Regions from separate parts of the Shewanella livingstonensis genome, predicted to be linked through region 3. Evidence: predicted binding sites of a transcription regulator. Region 3 holds the regulator's gene; each other region holds the start of a gene.

Region 1 (7,615 bases), 1.9 Mb from region 3:
ATAAGTAATCTTGCTGCTTGCCGGTAATTAACTCAGCCCAACGCGCCATTGGTGCGCCTTTTTTACTGTCTTCTTTGGCCATCATCTTCCATAACTTATGCAAGTTATCTAGCCGTTGTAAGATAAAGCCTGTTTCCGACAGCAAGCCTTCTGATTGATGTTTAGGCACTTCACCATCTTTGATGGCCTCATTTAATACAGAGACCACTTTATTAAATTGTTTCACTGCTGAACCGGATGCAGTAGCCAGATTTTCTGCCTGTATTAATAATGATTGCGGTAATTGACCATGTTCAAACCGGAGTCTAGATTCTGGGTTGGCAAAGAGTTGTGGTTGAGTATCACAATAGTGAGCGACTTGAGTGAGTAAGTTAGTTAAATCGGTGGTGTGATCAAGCATCGCTTGTACTGGAGCAATAATATGAGTGGTTTTAAGTTGATTTTGCAACTTAGAACAGGTCTTTGAGGCTTTTTCTAACCAATCACATGCTCCCCGAAGCGTGGCTTGGGCGCTGGAGAAGTCTCTGGCCACAATGGGCAGATGATGAGCTTCGTCGATAACATAAAACATATCTTCAGGTTCGGGTAAAATGACGCCGCCGCCTAGCTCTAAATCTGCAAATAACAAGCTATGGTTAACAATGAGCACATCCCAAGTGTCGACATCTTCGCGAGCTTTGTGAAACGGGCAATTATGATGCGCTGATACTTGGCGATGGCAACTGTGCTTATCACAGCAAATTTGTTGCCATAAAAAATCAGGAATAGGGTGTTTTAACGTATCAATTTCACCATTCCAGCGTTTTTGGTGAAAATCTTGATGGAGCTTTTGTAATTCATTAATTTGACTTTGATCGGGTTTAGTCTGCCACATGGCAATTTGTGAACTGTCTTGGTCACCAATCATAGCTTCAAGTTTGGCTAAACATACATAACGTTGACGACCTTTAACCAAGCCAAATTTAAAATCTATACTGGATTGCTGTAAGAAATAAGGCAGATCTTTATGCAGTAATTGCTCCTGCAGCGCTACGGTTGCAGTGGCAATACAGACTTTCTTCTTAGTCGCAACGGCTAAAGGGATGGCGCCTAAGATGTAGGACAAGGATTTACCAATACCGGTACCGGCCTCAACCACAATAATACGACGGTCTTTGTCATATTCACCCGCTAAGGTTTTAGATATTTCCGCTACCATATAGTTTTGTTCGCGACGAGAACGAAATTGCGGCATAGAGGCGGCAATCTCTTTATAAATGGTGCGAATTTGACTTTTTATGTTATCCGGTAGCATAGGAAGTATGATTTCTGCATAGACTGAATTATGCTGTACATAATAACAGTGAATTAGCATGCCACGAAGTAATAAATCAAATTGAGTAAACTTGTGCAGGAATTCAAACCCACAGTGATGTCGACAGATAATCCACCAACTGAGATTAATGTGAAGGGGCAAGTATTAACTCGCCATGCCATTTATCGCCATGGCCAATTAGTGCTGCAATATTATATTAAAACCGCTCAGGGACCTGTGTTAGCAGAGCTTTATCACAGTGAGGTGATATGTTTTTGTCGTCTACAAGACGTAAATCAATTAATCCAAAAAGCCGGTTTTGTTCTTAAAGCTGAATCGATATCACTGTTGAGCTTTGCTCACGAACCTATTAGCGCATTATATTTAAAATCCAATTCCCAGTTAAAATTACTCAGTCGCATTGCTAATGATATTGGTATTAGCTTATTTGAAGCCGATATAAGGCCTGAACAACGCTTTCTTATTGAGCGTTTTATTGCCTTGGACATTGAGTGTACAGGTTATTATCAAGCGAGTAAGTCTGTTTTACCGATGCCATTGTTATCGATTAATCGTGCAAGAAAAGTACCGCATAACCAACTTACTACGATACCGTTGAAGATGATTTCATTAGATTTTGAGTGCAGTTTTGCAGGAGAACTCTATTCAGTTGGTTTGTATGGTGCAAATTATCAATGTGTGTTTATGGTGGGCGAACCACAAGCAAATTGTCATCAATTTATTACTTGGGTAAAAGATGAAGTTACACTGATACAGCGATTAATTGCGTGGTTCAGAGAATATGATCCCGATATTATTATCGGCTGGGCAGTCGTCACCTTTGATTTAGCTTTGCTGTATAAACGCTGCTTATTACATAACATTCCATTAGTCATTGGTCGCGGAAATACTGAGTTAAATTGGAAAGTGGCTGACAAATATCGACCAGAGACCTTATCGTTACCCGGTCGTGTTGTATTGGATGGTATTGATTGGCTTAAAGCGGCATTTTATCAATTTGACAGTTTTTCGTTGGAGTCTGTATCACGACAATTATTAGCGGAAGGTAAAGCCATTGATCATGTTGAAAATCGTGGTCAAGAGATTACCCATTTATTTGAACAAGATAAAAATGCACTGGCTTTTTATAACATTACTGACTGTAGGTTGGTGTGGGATATTTTCGAAAAAACCCAGTTATTAGATTTTGCCCTTGAACGCGCTAAGTTAACGGGGTTGGAGTTTGGCCGAGTGGGAGCATCGATTGCGGCATTTTATCATTTGTATTTACCTCACTTACATCGAGGTGGCTTTGTTGCGCCTGCATATCCAGCCAGTAATGGCTTAGAAAGCCCTGGTGGCTATGTTATGCCCTCTATTCCTGGCTATTACAAAGATGTTTTAGTATTAGATTTCAAAAGCCTATACCCGTCGATTATCAGAACTTTTCTTATTGATCCGAAAGGCTTAGTCGAAGGAATGCATGCAAATAATATCAACCGTGACTCAGACACTGTCGCGGGATATTTAGGGGCTCAATTTAGTCGGCAATCGCCTATTTTACCTGCATTAGTTGCTAGCCTTGCAGAACAAAGGGAGTTAGCCAAAAGTGATAAAAATGCACCTTTATCGCAAGCAATAAAAATTATAATGAACTCTTTATATGGCGTGCTCGGCTCTAGAGGTTGCGTATTTCATGATGCGAAGTTAGCGAGTTCTATTACCATGCGCGGTCATCAAATAATGAAGCTGACAAAAAAATGGATTGAAGAGTGCGGTTATCAGGTTATTTATGGTGACACCGATTCAACATTTGTGTGGTTAGGCGATAATCATGGGATTAAAGATATCCAAGCGGTTGGTAAGCACCTATCAGTATCAATAACCGAACGTTGGCTTAAATGGTGTGCACAAGAATATCAATTAGACAGTTATCTTGAGCTGGAGTTTGAAACCCACTTTGAACAATTTATTATGCCTACCTTAAGGGGCTCGGATGAAGGCAGTAAAAAGCGTTATGTCGGCGCGGTGTCAAATGATCAGCAACAATTAACTCTAACCTTTAAAGGTATGGAGCAGGTGAGGAGTGACTGGAGCCCTATTGCTCGCAGAATACAATATCACTTATATGAATTGTTTTTTAAAGGTGAGGATGTCATTGATTATTTGAGCAATGAGCTGGCAGCAATTAAAGATGGCGCTAGAGACAATGAGCTTATTTTTAAAAAGCGCTTAAGGCGCAATGTTGAAGATTACACGGCTAAATCATCACCTCATGTTAAAGCTGCAAAACAGCTTGCTAAAATACTTGGAGACGTAAACGTTACCCGAAAAGGCCAACAAATCCGCTATGTCATGACCCTCACAGGTGCACAGGCCATTGAAGCAAAACCACAGAATATTGATTACGAATATTACATTAGTAAACAAATTAAACCCATCGCAGAGCCCATCTTGCAATTGTGTGGGCATAGCTTTGATGCATTGGTAAATAATCAGCTGTTATTGCTTTAAATTAACTCATCGTGGCGTAAATGCTTTCACTTCAGAGTAAAACTAAGCTGAAGTGACTTGCTTGTGTCGAGTACTCATTTCTTCAACTAAAAAGTAAGCATCACATATTTTGTTGCTATCCACGGGCTAATTTCATAATAAGCCATCGCCCCTCGAATGTTAATTAACTGCTTACTTATTGCCATTTATTAACACTTAACACTTTTATATTTGTTACAAGTGATAAATAAATACCTACCCAGACAAAAAAATATTTTGAAACAGGAGCTTAGGTTTTTAGGTTTAGACTTGGCTAATTTTACATCAAAAAAACTAATATTGTTAAATCGTTGTTATTGTAGGTTATTTTTTTTACCTGTTCATATTTATTAACAGCTTAGGCTTTTACATTTGATTAACTTTTGCGCTTACAGCACTTCAAATGTTGATTAGTTGTTTCAAATGTGATTTTATTGCATCTGTAATTGAGGGGTTGTGATTTTTTTCTGTTACATTCCTTCATTGAACTAACACCTAAAAAGGTTGTTAGCATTATAAGAAAGACATAAAAAAGTCCAGGGAGATAGACAATGCATAAGAACGTATTAGCTAAATCGGTGCGCTTAGCACTGATCAGTGGTGCTGCAGCAGCAGCATTTGCTTCGCCAGCAGTTTTTGCTGCTGATGAAGATGGCGCAAAAGTAGAACGTATCGAGGTTACTGGTTCGCGTATTAAGCGTTCTGACCTTGAAGGCGCTTCACCAATTACGACCATTACAACTGAAGATATGAAGATGGAAGGTAACTTTACAGTTGCTGACGCCCTTCGTAACAGTAACTTAAACTCTTTCGGTTCATTCTCTGAGCGTTCAGGTAGTTCTGCACAATCTCAAGCAACTATCAACTTACGTGGTGCTGGCTCAAGCCGTACTCTAGTACTTATTGATGGTAAGCGTTTCCCAGGTTCACCTACTCTAGGTGGTGCATCTGCTAACTTGAACGCTATTCCAATGGCTGCAGTAGAACGTATCGAAATTCTAACTGATGGTGCATCTTCTACTTACGGTTCTGACGCTATTGCTGGTGTTGTTAACATCATCATGAAGAAAAATTACCAAGGTATCGAATTCAATGTCGGTGGTGGTTCTCGTGACCGCGATGGCGGCTTAACAAGTAAAGAATTCTCTGTTGTTGCGGGTTATCAAATGGATAAAGGTAACATTACTTTTGCATTTGATCATCAAGATCGTCAAGGTATTGCAGATGCAGACCGTGACTTTACTGCACCATGGATGGAAGACTTAAATGGTGACGGCGTTATTCAAGCATATTCTGAGACAGATGGCTGGAGTTATTATGGCGCAAGCGTAAAAGGTCCTGATGGAATTTATCAGCCATCTCCGCTTTGTGGTGATTTAGCTGCTGAATATGGTGATAATGTATTTAAACAAGTGCGCGGTGACGATGCATTTGGCGCGGGTTCAGATTTGTGTATGTATGCATATGGTAATGTGTCATATAACAAAGCCTCTACAGAGCGTAATACAGTATATGTAGATGCCAACTATGAAGTTGCAGAAGACGTAGAGTGGTTTGGTCGTGTAATGGTTACACAAAATAACTCTTTCGGTCGTTATGCTCCTCCAGCTGCGCCTTGGAACAATATGGCTGCAGATAACCCACATAACCCATTTGATGTAGAAGCAAAAGGTTATTTTCGTTGGGTTGGTATTGGTACTCGTGATGGTAACGTAGATGATTATAACCAAGATTACCTAACAGGTTTACGCGGTACAATCAGTGCGCTAAATGATGCCGAGTGGGAAGTTTATTACCACCACAACATCGCCGATAATAAGTCTATCGGTGAGTACTACTTAAGCTATTCTGGTCTTGCTTATAACCAAGCTAACGGTATCGACTTAGGTTCAGAAGCTGGCATCAATAACATGAAAGCGACTACTTTGACTCAAGGTAGTGCGACATTTGATCAATATAACGCTGGTATTGGCTTTGATGCGTTTGAATTACCAGGTGGTGCAGCAGCGCATTACGTCGGAGTAGAATATTTTGACCAACAGTTTAGCGAAGTATATGACGCACAGTCAGAAGCTGGCTTAATTGGTGGTAGTGCGGGTAACTCTGCTGCTGGTGATCGTCAAGTATGGGCAATGTTCTACGAAGCGGTATTACCGTTAACTGATGACATTGAATTAAACCTTGCAGCTCGTTACGATGATTACAGCGATTTTGGCGATAACATTGCTCCTAAAGCAGCAATTCGCTGGCAAGCACTTGAGAACGTTGTAGTTCGTGCATCGTACTCAGAAGCATTCCGTGCACCAGCATTGGATCAACTATTTGCCGCAACGACTTACAGTGCTGCTGATGGTATCGATAAGCCATATTGTGAATCTACTGGTACACCTTGTAGTGAAAGACAGTTTGACACGTATATTAGTGCTAACAAGGATCTTGGTCCTGAAACTTCAGAGTATATTAACTTTGGTGTAGCATGGGATATCGTTGATAATATCGGCTTAAAAGTTGATTATTTCAACCTGAACATTGACGATGTAATTGCTCAACGTTCAATTACTAGTGTTATGACTGGTATTAATGAAGGTACGTTAGCTCCTGGTAATACATTCTATGTAAAACGTGATCCTGCATCTGCTGGCCAAAGTATTGGTGCTGCTTATGAAATTGGTACCGGTTATAGCAATGCTAATACCTTAGAAATTTCAGGTATCGATGTTGCCTTAAACGCCAAGTTTGAAACTAATATTGGTGACATAGGCTTTAACTGGACAAATAGCTTCGTTCTTGATTATATCGAAGAAGTTGACGGCGGTGCAGATTCTCGTGATACATCTGGTTGGAATGGTCAACCAGACTTCAAGTCAGTGTTAACTACCAACTACAATATGGGTAATCATAGCGTATCTTGGAACATGAATTACACCTCATCTACATACTACTTTGAAGATGATGCTTCGAAAGGAGAATTGGATTCATGGTTAATTCATAACTTAAGTTATGTTTATGATGCAGGTAACTATGGTTCAATCTTATTAGGTATTAATAACTTAACAGATGAAGACCCAGTGCTTTCACCAGATGGTAAGTTTGAGAACCCTGATTTGTATAATAACTACGGTCGTGAATATCGTGCAAGTTATACTCTTAAGTTCTAAATTCTAATTACAAATTAATTAGATATAAGAAAGGCTCCTTCGGGAGCCTTTTTAGTTAGCGAGTATTTAGCAATATATTACAATTAATTGAGGAGATAAGATGAATAATCACTGGAGTGAATATTGGCAACAAGGGCACACTACTTCATTCGGTGAAGCATTATCAGGTAATTATGAAGGTGTCTTAAAAAATGTTTGGCAACCAATATTTAACAGCCTACCTAAAGGTTTTTTAGTCGTCGACGTTGGTACAGGTAATGGCTCATTGCCGCTTTTGTTACGCGATGAATTATCAGCAAGTGAACTAACCGGTAGGATTTTTGGCGTTGATTTAGCCGAAGTTAATTTAATTAGTTCACCAAACCAAACTAGTCATAATATCGATATTACCTTGATGTCAAATACTAGTAGCGAACAACTCCCATTTGAAGCAAGCTCCGTAGACCTCTATATATCCCAGTTTGGCTTTGAGTATTCAAACGTTGAGCAATCCTTTAATGAAGCGGCTAGAGTATTAAAAGACGATGGTCAATTTGTTATTGTTTTCCATCATAGTGGCTCGATGATCCTTAACCGAAATAGAAGCATTTTGACGTTAATTGCTAAAGAAGAAGTTCATTTATTGATTAAT
Region 2 (7,615 bases), 1.5 Mb from region 3:
ATTTTATGGGCTATAACAACTCATTAAATAAACTATTTTTGTTTAAAAAACGTTCAACCCCCCCCCTGATCTGGAAGAGATACATTAAAAATGATAATAGTTTTTTTCTAATTAAATTGTCATATTTAGTTGTTAATAGGACGTATTTTAAACTATATGGATATGGAAATGAATAGAAATGTACACCTTAATAACTTCAAAAGTAGTGAACTCATATTTGATAATGATGAAACTATAATTATTTTAAAGTTCATATTTTCGAATCAACATTCGATTAGAGATGAGTTAGATATTACTGATGAAGTTCGTGAGTTTGCTCAAGGCTTGTTAGTTGAGGCTGTCGATGCATCTTATGCGATGGGATTTATCGACTCTTTATTTCGATCAACAATGAATCCCCTAGATGGTGCTAAAAAAGTCATAATAAAATTTGGGCGCAGCGCTGCAAAACATTGGTTTAGTCATGCAACAGCTAAAGACTTAATGCAAATAAAAATCTATGACAGAGTGAGATAGCAACTATCATATAGCTTCGGTCGTGTTTTAGTGTTGTATTTAAATGGAATAGCAAAAACAAACAGTCGACATTTTGGTGTTTTAGCTTTTAACCTAAATAACAAAGTTATATGGAGTTAAAATGAAACTTAAGTTACTAATTGGATGCGCTTTTACTATTATTATTATGTATTCATTAGGTGCTATTTATTCTCTTGAAAATAGCCGTGTTGAAGATGTTGTATTATGCAGTGTCGAAGATAATACGCATTACATACCAAATTCGTTCTGTGAATTTTATTTGTTTAATTTTAGATTAACGAAACAAGACTTAGGTGATCTTCAGTCTGTAGGTGGTATAGCATTTTTATTTGGTATTTCTAATCAGAAAAAAAGATATGTTTATTTAGATAAATTTATCGACAATGGTGCCTCCGTTAATACTAAAAGTAAGATTGATGGACTACCGCCTCTTCATGCCGCAATCTTACTCAATGATAAAAAATTAGTTGAATACTTACTGAGCAAAGGCAGTGACCCTCAACTGCTAGATAGTCAATTACGGTTAAATGCTTATGATTTTGTACTGCTTTTGAAAACAAAGAATGACTCAATAAATCGAATTGAAGTCATAAGAATGTTGTCTACAATCAATTTATAAATTGAATAATTTGCTAGATGATTTAGCTTTTTTCAGAATAATATTTTATTGCGTTTTAGGATGGCTTGAAGCTAGCTTTTGACATTTAAAAATATTTTGAGTCACATTTATTCATTATAGTAATAATAAGCAATGATTGAATACTGTTTTTATATACAGTATTATTGTTTTAATTAACTTAATAATGATGGTTAGAGAATGCGTAAAATCATTCACATCGATATGGATTGCTATTATGCTGCTGTTGAAATGCGAGATTTTCCTGAATTACGAGGAAAAGCTATCGCTGTTGGCGGCAGAAGCGATCGTCGCGGTGTGATAAGCACCTGCAGTTATGAAGCTCGCAAATTTGGCGTGCGCAGTGCTATGTCCAGTTACCAAGCGTTGCAGTTATGTCCGCAGCTCATTTTAGTGCCTGGTCGTATGGAAGTGTACAAATCGGTATCCCTGCAAATTCGTGAGATCTTTCATCGATACACCGATCTGGTTGAGCCATTATCATTAGACGAAGCTTACCTAGATGTAAGCGATTGCCAAGCTCATCAAGGCAGCGCCACATTAATCGCTAAAGCTATCCGCAATGATATTTTTGAGGTCACTGGATTAACGGCTTCAGCCGGTATTGCACCGATTAAGTTTTTGGCCAAAATAGCCTCTGATTTAAATAAACCTAACGGTCAATATGTTATCACCCCAAATCAAATTAGCGATTTTGTTAAAGATTTACCGCTGAACAAAATTCCGGGTGTAGGCAAGGTTACCTCAAAAAAGTTAGCTGATATTGGCTTAACTACGTGTTATGACGTACAACAATATCCTAAAGTACAATTAATTGAGGCTTTCGGTAAATTTGGTCATGTATTGATTGAGCGATCGCAAGGTATCGATTTAAGGCAAATTAGCCCACATCGAGTGCGTAAGTCTGTTGGGGTTGAAACCACCTTAGCTAAAGATATTTTCACCCTAGAACAATGTCATCAAGTGTTACCACAGCTTATCCAAGAGCTCAGTGCTCGGGTGTATCGCAGCGCTAAAGACCGCCAGATCCACAAGCAAGTTGTTAAGCTTAAATTTAATGATTTTAAACAAACCACCATCGAGCACCGTAGTGATGATATTTCGATTAACTTGTTTCATGAGTTGTTGCAACAAGCGTTGCAGCGTAGCCAAGGGCGAGGTATTCGTTTATTGGGGGTGAGCGTTGGCTTAGCAGATGTGACGCTAGCAACGACAGAGAATGGTGCCGATCAAATCACTCAGCTTGATTTACAGTTTTAAGCTTTTAGAGCGCGATGATAAAAAAGTTAAAAGCGACATTGCTGTCGCTTTTTCTATTGGGTTACTCGCAACTCATTTCGTTACGCTTCTTTAGCCGGAATACGTTCTAGTACTGCAAGTAGTAATTCCCAGTACTGTCCAACAGTGGTGATGTTGACCATTTCATCTGGGCTGTGCGGATAACGAATGGTAGGTCCAATTGATACCATGTCCATCAATGGATAAGGTTCTTTAAATAGACCACATTCAAGACCCGCATGAATAACCATAACGGTAGGATCTTTTTTATAAATATCGTTATAAGTGTCACGCACAATTGCCATTACTGGAGAGCTAGTATCTGGTTTCCAACCTGGATAAGCACCGCTTAAATCAATGCTAGCTCCCGATAAATTTGATAGTGCGGTTAGCATTCCGGTGACTTCCTCACGACCAGAATCGATTAACGAACGGATAAGACACAAGACTTCAACGCTTTCATCTTCGGTACTAATAACGCCGATATTAAGTGATGTTTCAGTCACACCTTCCACTTCATCACTCATGCGCATTACGCCGTTAGGACAAGCATGTAATAAGTCTATTAAGGTATTTTGTGCCTCTTCGCCCATCACTTTGGTTGGCGCATCAATAGTGACCAAGCTTAGTAGCATAGTTGGATCAGCAACCGCTAACTCTTCACGCACGAGAGCTTGGAATGATTCAATAGCTTGTTTTAGTGCGTCTACATTTTCTGGCGGTAGCATAAATTGTACATTAGCTTCACGTGGAATAGCGTTACGCAATGATCCACCGCTAAAGTTGACTAACTCAAGGGCTAACTCATCACTGTATTTAAACAAAAAGCGTGCTAATAACTTATTAGCATTGCCGCGGCCCAAATGAATATTTACCCCAGAGTGACCGCCTTTTAAGCCTGACATGGTCAGAGAAAAGCTGGTATTGCTGTGTTCAGGAGCTTGCCAAGACATAGGAACGCTGATTTGTGCATCTACGCCGCCAGCACAACCCATGTAAATTTCGCCTTCTTGCTCTGAGTCGGTGTTGATTAAGATGTCAGCATCAAGGTAGCCCGCTTCTAAACCAAAAGCCCCTGTCATGCCGGCTTCTTCATCGATTGTGAGCAGCACTTCGAGAGGTCCGTGTTTAATATCTTTACTGCCTAAAACGGCCAGTGCTGAAGACATTCCAATGCCGTTATCAGAACCTAAGGTTGTTCCTCTAGCTTTAACCCAATCACCGTCTACATAGGCTTCTATTGGGTCTGTTTCAAAATTGTGCACTTTATCGGCATTTTTTTGTGGCACCATATCGATGTGTGCTTGTAATACCACTATTTTACAGTTTTCCATTCCTGGCGTTGCAGGCTTACGGATGATTAAATTACCTACTTTGTCTTCAACAACACTAAGGCCTTGTGCTTTAGCCCATTGTTGAATGTGCAGCGATAATGCTTGTTCATGTTTTGATGGATGCGGAATAGCACAAATTTGTTCAAACCATTGCCAAAGAGGCTGAGGATATAATTGAGTTAATGCAGTCACGAAACGCCCTCTAAGATGAAATTAAGTCGAAATACGACATAAAGTATAACTAAAATTATTTTAACATATTCTGCGCAGTTACTTGATATTGCGATACCAATTTGCCAAGGTTTAGCCCATAAATCTGTAAATAATTATGAACCCATCAATTTATGACAATACCCATTGATTAAGGATGTTATATGACTCAAGTAAACAAAGCGGCTAGTGTATTTCAAGTTCCCATTATAGATGTCATCAGTGATGAAGCTATTTTTGAAGGTGAAGGCTGGGATGCGGTTGTGGTAGTCGCCACAAGTTTGGCTGATATTAAACAAGATGAAGTCAGTTTACTTGCCGTCCATGCAAGCCAAATCGATATGCGCGTAGGTAAAAGTGCCACACTTCTTTTTGCGCCAGGGTTGGCAGGCGGTCGATTAATCATCTCTCCAGTGGTTGATACGGGCAATGAGTATAACGATGTCAGGATTTTTGCCACAGCGGCTCGAGAGGGTATTGCCATTGCTAAAGCCGCAGGTGCCACTAAACCTTTATTAGTTGTGCCAAGTGTAAGTGATAAACGTTTTGTTAATGCTGAACAAGTTGCCGCTCTGGCGTGTGGCCAAGAGCTTTGGCAACCATTAGAAGCGCGAGAAGCAAAGTCTTTGCAACCGAGTTTAACAGCGATTGGATTATTGAATACTTCCACTCATAGTTTATTACTTAATGCAGCAGAATCTGGACGAGTATTAGCGCGCGATCTTTGTGGCACAGAACCTGAGCGTATGTCGGCTATTGGTTTTGCACAATACTGTGTTGATGCTTTTGCTGGTAGCGATTTGGCTGTATCTGTGGTTGATGAAGCCGAGCAGCTAAAAACGCAATATCCATTGCTCAGCGCAGTGGGTAGAAGCTCTTTTGATGTTGCGCGTCATCATCCACGAGTGGTAAAGCTTGAATATGTTGGTGAAGGACCCATTACAAAAACCTTATTCTTTGCTGGTAAAGGTGTGGTTTACGATACCGGTGGCGCTGATATTAAAGTTGCAGGCTCAATGGCGGGTATGAGCCGTGATAAAGGTGGTGCCGCAACTGTTGCTGGTTTAATGAAGGCATTATCAATCCTTAAACCTAAAGGCATTAAAGTAGTCGCAGAACTTGGGCTGGTGAGAAACAGTATCGGCAGTGATGCATTTGTTACTGACGAAATCATTACCAGCCATGCAGGCGTGCGAGTGCGTATTGGTAATACTGATGCAGAAGGTCGCTTAGTGTTGGTTGACTTATTATCACATTTGCGTTTACAGGCTCAAACAGCGGTGAATCCACAATTATTTTCGGTGGCGACGTTAACTGGTCATGTTGTACGAGCCTATGGTGGTTATCCTGCATTAATTGAAAATAGCGCGGCTAAAAATCAAGGTATTGCTGCAACACTTGCTGAAGTGGGTCAGTTATGGGGGGAGCCATTCGAGGTTTCACGATTACGTCCGGAAGACTTTGATAAAGTTGCCGATAAAAACGCCGCTGCAGATGTCGTGTCATCGAATAATGGCCCTTCTTCAATTACGGCTCGTGGGCATCAATATCCTGCAGCTTTCTTGATAAAAGCCTCTGGATTGACAGAAACAGAACTGGCATTTACCCATATCGATATTGCAGGCAGTGCTGTTGAGGGCGATCCTCTGTATGGAAAGCCAACCGCAAGCCCTTTGGTTGCTTTATTACAGTTTTCTAAATAGACGATCTGCGGGTGTTAAGTTACTGTTTTGTATTGGTTTGATTTTATTTTTACATATTGGCAACAATAGTTATACATAGTTTTAATACGGAATTATTGTAATTAAATCACTTTTAATGAAGTTTTTGTGAATTAAAGCAAATAATACTTGTAATTAAATTACAGTTTTGTATAATTCATTTCGTCGACAAGCAATGTGTTTGTTGACTCTAGTTAATCCAGGATGGATATAACCTCCAAGGATCTGAGTGACAAGTTGTCTCAATGGATTTGAGAAATGTACGTTCCAGGGAACCGAGCCAAGCTTTACTAGGTTTATACAACTTTACTTTAATCAGGAGCACGACTATGTCTTATACAGGTAACAGCAAATTTTATTGGCAGAACACTTGGTTTGCCGACGTAACAGTTTTACGTGGCGGTATATTTGCCATGAAACGTTAAGAATTGACCCTCTTTACGTAGTTTTAATATCCATCAACCTTTTGTTCGTCTCGTTTGACGGTTTTAGACTGGGCGGTAAATTATTTAATTTATCGCCACACCATGTTAAGTGGTGCTAGCTTTCCTTTCCCCATATGGGATGCTTGTAACATGTCTGCCTACTCTATTGAGTAGGCTTTTTTTTTGTCTTAAATTCAGCTCGCTTTAGTTAGAACCATGCTAATTGTTTAGTGCGTTATATAAAAAACTGAAATCTTTCAACAAAAAGGCTATTAATAGCTATCAAGGTCGTAAGTACTTATAATTCCCCGCACAAGTACATCTGCCCTCAATAAAGATGCCGGCTTAGCATGGTAAGCATGCCTTATCCTCATCTGTAACGATTAAGATAATTAAAACGATTAACTCAACGTTAACCTTTGCCCAAGGATCTCCGTTCCATGTTAGAAAAATTATTTAAACTTAAACAAAACAACACAAATCTTAAGCAAGAAGCGATAGCCGGTCTGACTACTTTCTTAACCATGGCCTACATCATTTTTGTTAACCCTATGATGCTTGCTGATGCCGGAATGGATCATGGCGCAGTATTTGTTGCTACCTGTTTAGCGGCTGCAATAGGATGTTTGGTCATGGGCTTATTGGCTAATTACCCTATCGCATTAGCTCCAGGTATGGGGCTAAACGCCTTTTTTACCTACACGGTAGTAGGGGAAATGGGCTATAGCTGGGAAACTGCACTTGGCGCGGTATTTATGTCTGGAGTGTGCTTCTTAATTTTGTCGTTAGTGAGGATCCGTGAGTGGATTGTTAACAGTATTCCTATGTCGTTGCGTTTCGGTATTGCTGCAGGTATTGGTTTGTTTTTAGCGTTAATCGGCTTAAAAAATGCCGGCATTGTAGTGGCTAGTCCTGCAACATTAGTCACCATGGGTGACATTACTTCGTTCCCGGCCCTAATGGCGGCGTTAGGTTTTTTCTTAATTATTGCCATGATTCATCGTGGATTAAAGGCTGCGGTTATTTTCAGCATTTTAATCGTAACTGTTTTAGGTCTATTATTTGGCGATGTGCAATATAATGGTTTAGTGGCATTGCCTCCTTCAATTGCACCCACATTCATGAAAATGGATATATCAAGCGTGCTTGAAGTGAGCATGTTATCAGTGATTTTTGCTTTCTTATTTGTCGATTTATTTGATACCTCCGGCACTTTGGTTGCCGTTGCTCAGCGTGGTGGGCTACTGGATGACAAAGGTCGCTTGCCACGAGTAAAACGTGCGCTAACTGCTGATAGTGTCGCCACCATTACGGGTGCCGCATTGGGTACATCAACGACTACCAGTTATATTGAAAGTATTGCAGGGGTAAGCGCTGGCGGTCGAACCGGTTTAACCGCTGTGGTGGTTGGGCTACTGTTTTTAGCCTCGTTGTTTTTTTCACCATTAGCCGCTATGGTGCCAGCTTATGCGA
Region 3 (7,615 bases):
GATGAATGCTTGCTAACTCGACTTTTTTTGCATCTTTTGTCATTGAATCATCCTTGTTTTTTTATCCTTTATGTCGGCTAATTCTGACATGATTTTATCATGTTAGTTCATTTAAAGATTATTTTTCATGCTATAACTGCTGGATAATTAAGCCGCAGGATCGATAAGCGAAATGACAGAAAATACCCCACCTTGTGGATCATTCAGTACTGAAAAACGGCCAACATCTGGAATATCAGTAGCAGGTACACAGACAATTGCTCCTAGACTTTGGGCTTTTGAAACTGAAGCATCACAGTCCTCCACCGCGAAATAGTTCATCCAATGCGCAGGAGTATTGCCCCAGTCGGCAGTCATTTCCATCATGCCACCAATAGCTTGCTCGCCTACGTACCATTGGGTGTATTCAAACTCAACCATATCAATCCGCTGGGTTTGGTAACCTAACACTTGGCTGTAAAACTGTTTCGCAACAGCGGTATTTCGACATGCTAACTCCACCCAGCATAATGTATTAACCTCATGGGCACGCTTTATTCCAATGTGATCTTGCCCCTGCCATAATGCAAATCGACAGCCTTCAGGATCGCTACACAGTGCCATACGACCTGCATCTCCGACAGAATGTGGGCCAGCTAATACCTGACCACCACCTTGCTTAACCAATTCAGCTGAAATGGCAACATCATCAACCGCAAAATAAATAGTCCAATGAGTCGGTAATGCCTCCATTTCTGCTGGCATGGGGTACATAGCAGCAATATCATCACCGTCAATTTGCAACATGGTAAAATGCCCTTCTGGCATCGGCATATCATCTGCTCCCCAGCCAAATAGCGCCTGATAAAATGCTTTACCTGCCGCCCAATCATGAGTTGCTAATTCAATCCAACATGGTTGTCCCTGTTGATACTGTCGTACCTGCATATCCTAATCCTTAGTAAAAAGAAGTGGCCAAATATAGCTGACTTAAAATTTATCTCATAAGTTAAGTCGATATCAGCAGAAAAGCAAAAAGCCTTCAAACGAAGGCTTTTTGCTAAACAATGAATACATTAAAACTCGTCGAGATTATTTAAATACCGGTAAAATATCCGCCATTGCCAGTAAGTGACATGTTGCCGTAACGACACCAAACAACACCACAAGCACAATCAATGGAGTCCCGCCTGGCACCTTAAAACCGACATAATGAGGATATTGCTGTCTCACTTTATACGCCAATAAAGCCGGAACAATAACAGCCCATATAGTGGCGGCAAGTGCAGCAAAACCAATGGCGAGGATAAAACCATTAGGAAATAGCAAACCCAATATTGTTGGCGGTATAAACGTAACTGCGGCAGTTTTAATCCGTCCAGTACGTGAGTCATCAAAACCAAATAGGTCGGCAAGGTAGTCAAACAACCCTAAGGTAACGCCTAAAAATGATGATGCAACAGCAAGGTTGGCAAACAGAGTTAACATATTATCAAGCCATTGGCTGGCAATGACACCGGACAATGCCGCAACTAACACGCCAATATTACCACCTTGAGCAATAATATCAGCAAACTGGCTACGTTGAATATTACCCATAGTTGCCACTAACCAACACACATAAATAACTAACGCGATACTGGTTCCAGTAATGATAGCTTTAACAATTGTTTTTGAATCTTTACCGTAATATTTAACTAAACTGGGTACATTACCGTGATAACCAAAACTGGCTAAGCCAAAAGGAATAGCAGCAAGTAAATAAGGCAGATAGCGCGACTCACCATTGGGTGATACTAGCTTCACGGTGTCAATGTCGATTAATAAGTTACCGATAGCCAAGAAGAACGTGATCACCATACCACCGAGCATGATTGTAGTGATTCGATCAACCGCTTTAGTACTGATAAATACCACCAGGGCCAAAACCACAGCAAAAACCAAGCCAGCCAAACTTTGAGGTAAACTCACCCCCAATGCCGACAAACTATGATTAACAATCGATCCACCACCACTGATGTACGCATAAGTTAAAATATATAATACAAAGGTGATGGATACACCGTTAATCACCCGCCAAAACTGTCCGAGAGTCACGCGGGTTAAGGTGTCAAAACTGTCACCGGGTTCAAAATGTAAATTGGCTTCTAATAACAGCAAACCCGACATTAACATGCAAAACCATACGCCTAACAACATGGCGATTGAATAACCAAACCACATCCCAGCACCAACAACGGGCAATGAAAACATTCCCGCACCGACAGTGGTGCCAGCAATAATCATTGCCCCGCCCAATACTGACTTACCACTAGTACGATGCTTTGCTGCATTCATATGGTTAGCCATTATTGTCCGTGCTCCGCGTGCACACTATCAACAATGGTTTGTCTTACTGACGAACTCAGTAACCTATTAGCATGATCTCGAATTCTGATCACCTCTTCACGATGTTCAAGACTGCATAAGTAGCCTAATTCTTTTAACTTAACACTCAGAGTATTATACAATTTTTTATCATAAAACTCTGGAGCGGTAATCCCATGTAGCGCCCCTAATCGTTGCGCCAGCAAGTGACTGTCGGTTTCAAGTGCTGAACGTTCAAGCTCTGGCTTTATCGCCAGTAAATTGAAGATAATGGCATAACGCTGCAACGTCTCACTGATCGTTTCAGCCAGAAGTAATACTTGGGTAATATGGCGAGGCGTAATAGAAAAGTTATCGTTGCCAGTCAGTAAACCTTGCTCAACCATGAAATCTAAAATGCCATCAACATGCTTAGGTACATCGTCAATACCCATAAATAACTCAGCTTTTAGTAATGGATAAAAATCCATTACAATGGCATGAATCCGTGCACGATCGCATTCATCATATTGCACTAAACAACTGGCAATTAATGAAGGTAGTGCCATTAGATGAATAATATTATTACGGTAATAACTCATGGTGATGGCAATTTTTTCATCCACAGAAATAATTTCACCAATAAGATCTTTGGTACTAACAAACTTATTTAACGACAGACAATGATCAACAATGGACTTGCCATTACCTTCGGCTACAGACGCATAATGGGTATAAGGCACCGTTTTCAATAAGGCTAAATACAAATCAAGTTGACGTTCTAACTGACTTCTTTCTAATGCATTTTGTTCTGAGGCCAATAACACCAAGCTGGTTAATGTTACTGAGCTGGCTGCAGCGGCGCCGTTAATATTGGTCATCACGCGGTTAGCAAGTACATTAACCGATGGGGTAAACCATGACGGCTTTTGATCGGGTTCTTTAGCCAGTTCCTCACGCCATTCTGGGGCCTGTTGATTTAAGAAATGCTGTAAGTTAATCGGCTCACCAAAATTAACATAACCTTGGCCAAAATTACCTAATTTACGCAGCGCTCCAAATAGCTGCCAAACAGATTCTTTTTTCTTTTTCTTACCGCTTAATTCTTTATGATAAGTAGCAACTTCCATTACATGATCGTAACCTAAATATACTGGTACTAAGGTCACTGGACGCTCTATTCCACGAAGTACGCTGTTAATCGTCATCGCTAACATGCCGGTTTTAGGCGCTAACAAACGCCCGGTGCGTGAACGACCACCTTCAGTGAAGTATTCAACCGAATAGCCTTTAGCAAATAATTGATCTAAATATTCACGAAATACTGCGGTATATAACTTATTGCCATTAAAACTACGACGAATAAAGAATGCCCCACCACGACGGAACATTGGCCCTGCAGGCCAAAAATTAAGATTAATACCTGCTGCAATATGCGGCGGCACCATCCCCTGATAATACAAAATATATGACAGCAACAAGTAATCCATATGGCTGCGATGACAAGGCACATAGACAATTTCGTGACCATCATGATGTAACTGTCTTATCTGTTCAGCACCTTTAATATTGATACCACTGTATAATTTGTTCCATAACCAAGTCAGAAAACGCTCAGCAATACGTACCAGACTATCTGAATAGTCTGCGGCAATTTCATCAAGGTATTCAATGGCGGTTTCACGTGCCTTCTCGAGTGATACTTTTTTATTAGCAGACTCTTCTTCAATGGCTTTCTTGATTGAGTCGGATTTTAATAAAGAAGCAAATAACATCTGTCGATTAGGTAATTGTGGCCCTGTCATCACTTTACGTTGCCGACGAAAATGCACTCGTGCAACACGGGTTAATTTATGGGCAATTCTTTTATCTGTGCCATGTTCGTCGGCCATATAACGAAGTGATAATGCATTAGAAAACTGAACAAAATTATGTCGGCCCAAAAACAAAATCATTAACCATTTACGTAACCATGTAGGATTTTCGCGTTCAAATACTGCCGCTTTCATGGTGTCTTCTTCTTTACCAGGCGTGCGCCCCCAATAAAGGCAAACAGGAACCAACTGAATATCTAATTCAGAATTCTCGCTATGAAGGGATAATAAACTGGTAAAATAATTAATGAATTTGTCACCGCTTTCACGTTTACCAAATATGGGTTTTCGACCTTCTAAGCAAACGACTCGAGGTACTCTTAAACCATCAAGCTGTAATGGTTCATAAGGACTGGGCAAACCAAAGCCTTCTGTGATTTCGCTCAAGGCAGCAATATCACTAATAGATTCCGTTTTCATTAAATAAACCAAAGGCTTGGTCGGATCTATGTTGAGATCATCAAAGGGATCATGTGGCACCACAATGGTCTGTACCATCCATTTCTGGATCCATCTTAATGCTCGTAAAAATATTGAATTTGGTTTTGACATGGTTATTTTCGCAATATAAGCCATTGTAATATTGTGGTATAGGATACCAGAAACCACCCTGCTTACACTATCTGGGCGACTTATCTTTACGCGCGAGCTCTCATCTTAAGAAATAGCATAAGACAAACTATAAGTAATAATCAATTAAAACATATCGTTAAATGATATTTTACCAACAAAACACAAAAAATAGTTGGTTAATACTTGCGCGAACAAAAACACTGTATATAATGACAGTCACTGTATAAAAAGACAGGAATCATCATGAGACCGTTAACGCCGCGCCAAGCAGAAATATTAGACTTAATTAAAAACAATATCGCCGAAACAGGTATGCCACCCACTCGTGCCGAAATTGCAAATCGTCTTGGCTTTAAAAGTGCTAATGCCGCCGAAGAGCATTTAAAAGCATTAGCCAAAAAAGGCTTTATCGAGATCATTCCTGGTACCTCTAGAGGTATTCGTTTACCTCATGAAGAACAGGTTGAAACCGGTCTGCCATTAATTGGACAAGTTGCTGCTGGGGAGCCTATTTTGGCCCAAGAGCATGTTGAACAATACTATCAAGTTGATGCAAACATGTTTAAACCTGCCGCAGATTTTCTACTGCGCGTTCGTGGTGATAGCATGAAAAATATCGGTATTCTAGAAGGCGACTTGCTCGCTGTACACAAAATGCAACAAGCACGTAATGGTCAGGTTGTCGTGGCGCGTGTTGATGATGACGTCACTGTAAAACGATTTGAACAAAGAGGTAATGTGATTTATCTGCATGCAGAAAATGACGATTACACCCCGATAAAAGTAGATTTAAGTTGCCAAAGCCTAACCATCGAAGGGCTTGCCGTTGGCGTTATCCGTAATGGAGATTGGTTATGAACAAACTAATGGGCATCGCGCCACGCCACCCAGGCTTATGGGTCGAATTAACTGACACAGAACTCCATGGCAACCAAACTATTCAAACATTACAAACCGTCACCCAAGGGGAAGCTGAACTGAGTCAATTGTGTAGCCAACTGGCGACATTGAGTCAGCAAGGTAGATGGATTGTGTTAATTAGCCCTCCTCATATTGGCTATAAACATATGCTGGCAAGTGCAGGCGTGAGAATGGACCGAATTTTACTGGTGCATACCAAAGATGAAGTTGAAACTTTATGGGCCATGGAAAAAGCACTGACGAGCGGTACATCAAGTGCTGTAGTAACTTGGACAAGCTCACTTGACGCTCGCGATAGTCGTCGGTTAGAAATTGTAGCCAAAAGTGCACGTGCTTTAGGTGTAGTAATTGAAGATGTAAATGCTCACTTACCTCACAAACATCAACTTGTTAGCCCTACTTTAACAAATGGAGCAAGTAATTTTTGCTCATTTCACTAAGCACGAACCCTTAATTACCAAGCCCTGTATTGAATTCAGGGTTTTTTTTCATCTTTTTTCAGCCTATTAGCCAACAAAGTGATCTTGATCAATGTTTAATCTACAAGTAATGTGGTTAACAAGGATGAAACATTTTTATCTTTAATTGGACGTGAATCAAAGTAATCGAGATAACTTTGACTCAAATGAGCCAAATCAATATTGATAAGTTCTGTCGTAGGTACAAGTGTGGTGCACCGCTAACAATAAAACCGTAAACCTTATGTTTGCAACCACCAAGGTACTTTGAGTTCATCAAGCTTTTTTCGGGAACCGAAGAGTTTGCATAGAGCAGAGAATTACTGTGTGACTCTTCTTTGTAGTTGCTATTTGCAATGAGCAGAGGAGTAGTCTTGTGAAGCAATGGTTGTATTGTTTACTGGTTGTGTGTGTAGCACTTCCGCTTGGGGCATCAGAAATGCCCCTTAACATGACTCAAGGCGTGACAGATATCAGTGGTAAGGTTTATGACCTCCACATGACGATTCTATACATCTGTTGTGCGATTGGGTTAGTGGTGTTTGGGATCATGATTTATTCAATGATCTATCACCGTAAATCAAAAGGCGCTGTTGCGGCTAATTTTCACGAAAGTACCAAAGTGGAAATAGCTTGGACCATCATCCCTTTCATCATATTAATTGCTATGGCTATTCCAGCCACTAAAACCTTAATTGCTATGGAAGATCCCAGCGATGCTGATCTGACGATTAAAATTACTGGGTCACAGTGGAAATGGCATTACAGCTATTTTGATAAAGACATCGAATTTTACAGCACACTATCCACCCCCAGAGAGCAAATTGACGGCAGCGAGGCCAAGGGTGAACATTACCTCCTAGAAGTCGATAAACCACTCGTGCTACCCATAAACCAAAAAGTACGCTTCTTGATGACATCCGATGATGTGATCCACTCATGGTGGGTACCTGCCTTCGCGGTTAAAAAAGACGCCAATCCAGGCTTTATTAATGAATCATGGACTCGAATAGATAAGCCCGGTATTTATCGCGGCCAGTGCGCCGAGTTATGCGGTAAAGACCATGGCTTTATGCCTATTGTGGTACAAGCTTTATCTGAAGCGGATTTTGATAATTGGTTAGTTGAACAAAAGCAACTGGCTAGCAATGCAGCGGCAGCAGCAACCGCATCATTATCACAAACATTATCTATTGAAGAGCTGACCACCCAAGGTGAACAAATCTATATTGCCAGGTGTGCAGCTTGTCACCAACCCAATGGCGCAGGTCTTCCTGGGGTATTCCCATCATTAATTGGCAGTCCAATCATAAAAGGCCCTGTTGACGGTCACCTGAATATTGTCTTAAACGGCAAAGCTGGTACCGCAATGCAAGCCTTTGCCAAGCAACTTACCGCCAAAGAAATTGCTGCTGTCATTACCTTTGAGCGAAATGCTTGGGGTAATAATAGCGGTGATGTAGT
Region 4 (7,615 bases), 1.5 Mb from region 3:
ACGATAAGTTAGCCACCTTTTCAGTTGGCACTATCGCATGGTGAGCATCTACTTTAGTGTCGTCCCACGCTTTAGATTTAAGCTTGGCGTTGGGCGCGTCGCAAGCCTCCACTAACCCAGCAGCACCTTTGAGTACGGCATCTAATACTTTGGGGGCTAAAGAATGCTGATCTTTAGGTAAATAGCGACTGTCGGAGCGTGGGTAAGTAATTAATTTGTGGCGCTCGTACAAGCTTTGGCAAGTATCAAGCACCTCTTTTGCCGATAAGCCAAAGCGTTTAGCTGCATCGATTTGTAAGGCGGATAAGCTGTAAGGTAATGGTGGGTTTTGGCGCTTATCTTTAGCGTCAAGTTTAGTTACTTCAGCCGGTTTACCATTAATACGAGCAACCACATTTTCGGCTAAACCTTTAGCTAATACTCGGCCGTCTTCATCCATATAGGGTTGACATGCTTCGCTAGGTTGCCATTTAGCGGTAAATGCTTGTTGTTGGTCGGTGAGTAAATGCGCTAAGACTTCATAAAAAGCTTTAGGTTTGAAATCGGCAATCTCATCATCGCGACGAACGACGAGCCCCAGCAAAGGTGTTTGAACACGGCCAACAGACAACACGCCTTGGTAACCCACTTTACGACCTTGGATGGTATAAGCACGGGTCATGTTCATGCCATATAACCAATCAGCACGGCTGCGAGCTAATGCCGAGGTTGATAATGGGATAAACTCTCGGTTACTGCGTAACTGCCCTAGCGCACGTTTCACCGCTTGTGGATTTAAATCACTGATTAATAGTCGCTGGACTTGATTAAGCTTATCGCCCTTTACGCCCAAATAAGAAATGACTTCATCGACTAGAAGTTGACCCTCGCGATCCGGATCGCCAGCATTAATAATCGATGATGCTTGTTTTACCAGTTTTCGCAGCACAGTAAGTTGGCTACGAGTTTTGGGTTTGGGCTGTAACTTCCAAGTTTGCGGTACGATAGGAAGATGTTCGAGTTTCCACGATTTAAATGCATCATCGTAAGCATCTGGCTCGGCTTGTTCGAGCAAATGGCCAATACACCATGACACGCAATCACCATTAGCAGCAGTGATAAAGCCATCACCTTTTTTATGTGGTTTTGGCAGAACATCGGCGATTGCACGACCTAAACTGGGTTTTTCAGCAATATATAGAATCATAATCCACTGTTGGGGCGCTAGCGTTCAAAAGATAAACCGCGCCACTTAACTGTATAAATTTACAGTATAGATTAGCGTTAAATACGCCAAGCTGCAAATATGAAATAATTAACCACTTTGTCACTTAAATCATTACAATGCGCAGGTTCACTTCCAAACTTGATAAATAGATGAAACTCGGCCACCGCTTAGCATATATCAACATGATGATCCCCAATGGTTATACTCATATTTGGGATTGCTGTTGCGACCATGGATTACTCGGCGCCGCGTTACTAGACAGGCATGCGGCCATGATCCATTTTGTCGACATTGTGCCAGCATTGATGCAGCAGTTAACCGCCAAGCTCGAACGTTTTTACCCACAGCAAAATCCACCAAAATGGCAAGTACACTGTAGTGATGTGTCAGCGATACCTTTGGTTCAAGATGAGCATACGCCCTTGGTGATTATTGCCGGAGTGGGTGGAGATTTGATGATCGAGTTTGTTAACTCACTTTGCCAACAATATTCGAACCGAAAAATCGATTTTATCTTGTGTCCAGTTCACCATCAATATGAGTTGCGCCAACAACTTATCAAACTTGATTGTAAATTAATTGACGAAAAACTGATTGAAGAAAATAGCCGGTTTTATGAGATTATCTACGTTCGTTTTGGTAAGCAATCATCGAGAAAAAAAAGTGATCGTCCTACGACTAAAATTAGCGTTATAGGCAATAAGTTTTGGCAATGTAGCAATGATCAAGAGCGCGATATGGCTAAGCGGTATTTAAACAAAGTGCTGACTCACTATCAAAAAATAAGCCTGTCAAATCCACAAAAAGCTTCTCAAACGTTACAAGATTATCTAGCGATTAAAGCACTGATATAGCATCTACAACGGACATTATCCTACTTGTTCGCTGCACTACTTTAAAGCGAGATACCGGCTCAAAAGCATTACCGGGATGACGATGTAGACCATATTACTGGATGACCGTATTTGAAAGCGCCCCCTTAAGCCTGATGCACTTGTGATCGATGTTTATCGTTTGTGATCGCTTGATCTTTATATTTATCGCTTGTTACCCCTGATATCAATCTTTATCGCTCTTATAGCCTCTAGCCGCGAAGCGACCTAACACCTAGGCATTTGCGCAGTATTCGCTTGATATCAATCTCTATCGCTTGTCATCGAGTTTTTAAAGCAGACATAAAAAAACCAGCATTTTCATGCTGGTTTTTTATCACTCACACACAGTGGTTAACTTATGGATGACACACGTTGTGCATCTCTAAGTTAGTACCAATGTCTTTTGAGCGATTAGCTTTGGCATCATCGTTACGTAATTGCGTTAAATGATCCAAGTAAGCTTGGTCAACATCATTAGTAATATAATGACCGTCAAATACTGATGTTTCGAAACGCTTAATCTCTGGATTTTCCATTCTTACTGCTTCAATTAAGTCGCTTAAATCTTGGAAAATAATCCCGTCGGCACCAATGATTTTGGCAATTTCGTCAGCATCACGACCATGAGCAATAAGCTCATTAGAGGTCGGCATGTCGATACCATACACATTAGGGAAACGGATTTCAGGAGCTGCTGATGCAAAGTAGACTTTCTTCGCGCCAGCTTCACGTGCCATTTCAATAATCTGCTCAGATGTAGTGCCACGAACAATCGAGTCATCAACTAATAATACGTTTTTACCTTTAAACTCGGTATTAATCGCATTCAATTTACGACGTACTGATTTTTTACGTTCTAGCTGACCTGGCATAATAAACGTACGGCCAATGTAGCGGTTCTTAACAAACCCTTGGCGATACGGTAAATCCATACAACGGGCAATTTCTAATGCGATATCACACGATGTCTCTGGAATAGGGATAACAACATCAATGTCATGATCTTCCCATTCCTTTTTAATTTTTTCGCCTAACTTAGCGCCCATGTTTACGCGGCTGGCATACACAGATATTTTGTCGATGCTCGAATCTGGACGTGCAAAATACACGAATTCGAAAATACACGGAGCATAGCTTGGGTCTGCTGCACATTGACGGGTAAACAATTGCCCATCAAGAGAAATATAAACTGCCTCACCTGGAGCCACATCGCGCATCACTTCAAAACCTACGGCATCTAATGCCACACTTTCTGAAGCAACCATATATTCAGTGCCTGTGGGTGTCTCATGCTTACCGAGTACCAATGGACGAATACCAAAGGGATCACGAAAAGCCACTAAACCTTGGCCGATGATCATGGCGACTACCGCATAAGCTCCGCGCGTTTGCGCATGTACTTTGGCTACCGCATCAAACACTTCATCGGCACTTAAGGTTAAGCTGCGCGTTTCTTGTAATTCATCAGCTAACAGATTTAACAAGATTTCCGAGTCAGAGGTTGTATTAACATGACGACGCTTGGTGACTAGGCTTTCGGCCAGTTCAATCGTGTTAGTTAAGTTACCGTTATGCGCTAACGAAATACCAAATGGCGAGTTAACATAAAACGGTTGTGCCTCTGATGCACTCGAGCTGCCCGCGGTAGGATAACGAACATGTCCAATACCGGCATTGCCTTGTAAACGCTGCATATGTTTAGGTTCAAACACATCTTTAACTAAGCCGTTTGCTTTGCGTAAACGAAACGCATTCATGTCAACCGTAACAATACCTGCTGCGTCTTGACCACGATGTTGAAGCACAGTCAGCGCATCATAAATGGTCTGATTAACTGTTGATTTTCCTACTATTCCGACGATACCACACATGGGTAAGGTTCCTCACTGTAAGGTGTTTTATGTTTATATTTTGGGTACAAAGCTTGAGGTATTTTCCAGATAGTTAAAAAACCACTGAATAACCACGCCAAATTCAGGTACAAGAACAGAATCCTGCCACCATTTAGTGTCAGGGAACGCCGTAAAAGCATCCATAAAAAACAGTAATGCACTAACGATTAACGCGCCACGAATGGCACCAAAACACAGGCCTAAAACTCGGTCTGTGCCCGATAAGCCGGTTTTGGCCACTAACTGGCCTAACAAATAATTAACTAATGCCCCTAGGATCAGGGTAATGATAAAAAGAATGGCAATCGCCACACCGTTTCTGACTAACTCGTCCTGCATTTGAGTTAAATGAGCAGCGAGATCAAGATAAAACTGGCTAGCGACGAAGAAAGCGGCAAACCAAACCACAAGAGACATGGCTTCTTTGGCAAATCCACGGATCAAACTAATAATAGTTGATAACCCGATGACAATAATTATTGCGTAATCAATCCAAACCATGAAGATGGGGATCCGGTATAGGGTTCAAGACGGCGGGATTCTAACAGAGACAGAGATGTTTCTCACCTCTGATTGCACAAATTATTCTTGCGTGATTAAGAACAATCAAATTGTAAATATTAATCACTCAAGTAAAACACCGTCTGAACAGGTTATTGTTCCTGTGGATTATAGGTTACGATCTTACCTTTTAATCCGGTTAATTTGAATATAGGTTGTTGACGAGCTTTAAGTTTTTCTTCTGATACTTCAGGGCCAACAAACACTCGAGTTAACTTACCTTCAACAGGCGTTTTAGGCAGTGTATATGCGTTAAATCCAGCCTTTCGAAGTTGAATGATTAAGGCTTTTACGTTGGTAATATTATTAAAACCGCCTAACTGCAATGTAAATCCTGCAGTAACGGGTGATTTGATTTTATTTGCTACCTGTACTTCAGGCTGTTTAGCTATCGGAGCCACGGGCACAGGCTGTTTAGCTATTTGGCTAACTTCTTTTACTGGCTCTTTAGTCGGTTCTGCTTCACCTAATGCCACAATATCGTTACTAAGATCTTTAGGCTCTGCAATCGTTAACACTTGAAACTCTTCCACTGTCTCAGCGTTATTGGCAGCACTAGCTCTATTAGAAGCACTTAACGAAGCAGGACGTAAAGGAATTTCAGTAAATTCCTCGACCACCTGCGGCTGTTTTCCATCTAATAAATCAGGTAAAAAAATGACGCCTAAGGCCACTAGTACTATTGTACCCACCAAGCGATTTTGAAATTGACGATTCAAAGCTAATTCCCTTTGTTAATAAAACGACGTTAATGATGGTTAATAAAACCGACGTCTTAAATAGTTTTATAAAGATTTAAACCCTGCGACAGTATAAAAAGAGCCAAAGACAATGAGCACATCATCAGCATTTACTGTTGCTTGTATAGCTTGCCATGCGCTAGCGATATTAGTAAATTCACTGACATGCTCACGACAACTATCGTTAGGCAGCGCTTGACACAGTGCTTGTGCTGATGCACCGCGTGGATTATCTAAACTCACAAAATTCCAATGACTAATTTGCTCGGCTAATGTGGCTAATACCGACTTAATGTCTTTGTCTTTAAGCATGCCACACAAGGCTACAATACGACGACCTTGATACGCCTGCAATTGCTGAGCTAAATAGCGGGCGGCATGCGGATTATGTGCAACATCTAATAGAACCAGTGGTTGCTCACTCACTTGCTCTAGTCGTCCGGCAAGCTGAACTTGTTGTAAGCCTTGGTTAATCTGCTGCTGGCTAATGTGCGACCAAATATGACTTAGTAGCGCGACAACACTGGCAGCATTAGCTAGTGGTAACCTTGGTACAACTAACCCCTTATAAGATTGCTGCGCCGATGTAAAGTGCCATCGCTGTGGTTGGTTGTGATCTTTATGATAATTAAATTCATAACCAACACGGTAAAGCGATGTACTGATCTGGTTAGCATAGTCAGTAACACTCAACGGTAAGTCTGGTTCACCAATAATGGCAAGACAATTTGAGCGAAATACGCCAGCTTTTTCTCGGCCAACCAGCTCGCGAGTGTCGCCTAAATATTCTTGATGATCAAGATCGATAGAGGTCAACACCGTAGCAGTAGAATCAATAATATTAGTGGCATCTAACCGTCCACCTAAGCCAACTTCCAGTATAACCACATCGACTTTAGCCGCTTTAAATAAATATAAACCCGCTAAGGTCGCATATTCAAAAAAGGTTAACGAAATGTCACCTCGCGCCGCTTCAATGGCACAAAATGCCTCAATAAGTGAAGCATCACTGGCATCTTGTTGATTAATCTGCACCCGTTCATTGTAATGCAGCAAATGGGGTGAGCTATACACACCAACTGAAAAATCCGCCTGACGTAAAATAGCGGCAAGCATCGCACAAGTTGTGCCTTTGCCATTAGTACCGGCAACGGTAATCACTTTAGCGGGAGCCAAATCAATCACGTTTAGGCTCTGGGCAACAGCGCTGACTCGAGTTAAGCCCATATCAATTTCGCTAGGATGAATTGCCAACAAATAATCGAGCCATTGATTCAAGCTCGATTGGTTATTGGGTACAGTAATTTCAGACGCGATTGACATAATTCAATACCATTTACTTATGCAGACCTTAGCTGGCACTGCGATAACATAATATTTAGCCACATCTTCATAAATGTGTCTAAATATACCTTAATCAAGCATAAACAAAGGCCCAAGGGATAACTTAGGCAATTGATATTGCTCAGGGTAAGTCACATCAACCAAATACAATCCGTTCGGTTTAGCCGTTGCAGCCGCTAACTTGCGATTTTTCAATGCTAAAAGCTCTGTTATCCACTCGATAGGCTGATTACCTAAACCGATTTGCAGCAAAGAACCGACAATATTACGCACCATATGATGTAAAAAAGCATTAGCTTGAATGTCCACCATCACATACATACCTTGGCGTGTAACATTCACTTGATGCACAGTTCGAAACGGTGTTTTAGCTTGGCAATGCAACGCTCTAAATGTGGTAAAATCGTGTTCGCCGACGAAAAGCTGCGCGGCTTGATGCATTAAGGTTTCATCAATATCACCGTGATAATGGCTCACGCCTGCACCTAAAATACCCGGGCGCAATTTATAATTATAAATCACATAGCGATAGCGTCTGGCCATGGCACTATAACGAGCGTGAAAAGTGTCATCGACCTCTTTTGCCCATCGAATAGCTATGCTGTCAGGCAAGTTAGCATTAACACCTTGAGTCCATGCCGACACTGGCCGTTGAACATTGGTGTCAAAATGCACTACTTGCCCTGTACCGTGAACACCTGTATCGGTTCGTCCAGCACATAATACTTTTATAGGCTCGTTAGCCACATAACTTAAGGCTTTTTCAACCTGGGCTTGCACTGAATCGACATCGAGTTGGCGCTGCCATCCACAAAAACCACTACCATCATATTCAACACCTAACGCGACCCGCATGCCTATATCCTCTACTCAATAATGGCGCGCAGTTTACCACAAAAAAACGGCGCATGTATCTGCGCCGTTTGCTTTTATATGGTTAACATAAGCCTATATACCCTGCTTATGAACATCCATCGCCAGAACTAATTAACTACA

Evidence for each region. Region 3 encodes LexA, which represses DNA repair genes until DNA is damaged. Its sites were predicted from a motif close to TACTGTATNNNNATACAGTA; they were not measured.
Region 1: dinG (ATP-dependent DNA helicase DinG) is a predicted target of LexA. The motif match lies at 1,326-1,345, and genes of this name have one in related genera.
Region 2: dinB (DNA polymerase IV) is a predicted target of LexA. The motif match lies at 1,298-1,317, and genes of this name have one in related genera.
Region 4: EGC82_RS14305 (DNA topoisomerase III) is a predicted target of LexA. The motif match lies at 1,234-1,253, and genes of this name have one in related genera.

The regions. Positions count from the first base shown of each region.
Region 1 covers NZ_CP034015.1:1,859,798-1,867,412, forward strand. Annotated here, with positions in the region: gene dinG (ATP-dependent DNA helicase DinG) at 1-1,294, opposite strand, end outside; gene EGC82_RS08045 (DNA polymerase II) at 1,412-3,808, shown strand; gene EGC82_RS08050 (TonB-dependent receptor) at 4,378-6,984, shown strand; gene EGC82_RS08055 (class I SAM-dependent methyltransferase) at 7,085-7,615, shown strand, end outside.
Region 2 covers NZ_CP034015.1:1,491,460-1,499,074, forward strand. Annotated here, with positions in the region: gene EGC82_RS06485 (hypothetical protein) at 169-516, shown strand; gene EGC82_RS06490 (ankyrin repeat domain-containing protein) at 638-1,156, shown strand; gene dinB (DNA polymerase IV) at 1,355-2,434, shown strand; gene EGC82_RS06500 (aminoacyl-histidine dipeptidase) at 2,515-3,978, opposite strand; gene EGC82_RS06505 (M17 family metallopeptidase) at 4,161-5,699, shown strand; gene EGC82_RS06510 (NCS2 family permease) at 6,583-7,615, shown strand, end outside.
Region 3 covers NZ_CP034015.1:4,828,792-4,836,406, forward strand. Annotated here, with positions in the region: gene EGC82_RS21155 (hypothetical protein) at 1-43, opposite strand, end outside; gene EGC82_RS21160 (VOC family protein) at 148-927, opposite strand; gene mtr (tryptophan permease) at 1,072-2,328, opposite strand; gene plsB (glycerol-3-phosphate 1-O-acyltransferase PlsB) at 2,328-4,751, opposite strand; gene lexA (transcriptional repressor LexA) at 5,016-5,630, shown strand; gene EGC82_RS21180 (cell division inhibitor SulA) at 5,627-6,133, shown strand; gene coxB (cytochrome c oxidase subunit II) at 6,528-7,615, shown strand, end outside.
Region 4 covers NZ_CP034015.1:3,306,756-3,314,370, forward strand. Annotated here, with positions in the region: gene EGC82_RS14305 (DNA topoisomerase III) at 1-1,186, opposite strand, end outside; gene EGC82_RS14310 (tRNA (adenine(22)-N(1))-methyltransferase) at 1,357-2,061, shown strand; gene purF (amidophosphoribosyltransferase) at 2,439-3,953, opposite strand; gene EGC82_RS14320 (CvpA family protein) at 3,987-4,475, opposite strand; gene EGC82_RS14325 (SPOR domain-containing protein) at 4,628-5,254, opposite strand; gene folC (bifunctional tetrahydrofolate synthase/dihydrofolate synthase) at 5,321-6,598, opposite strand; gene truA (tRNA pseudouridine(38-40) synthase TruA) at 6,689-7,474, opposite strand.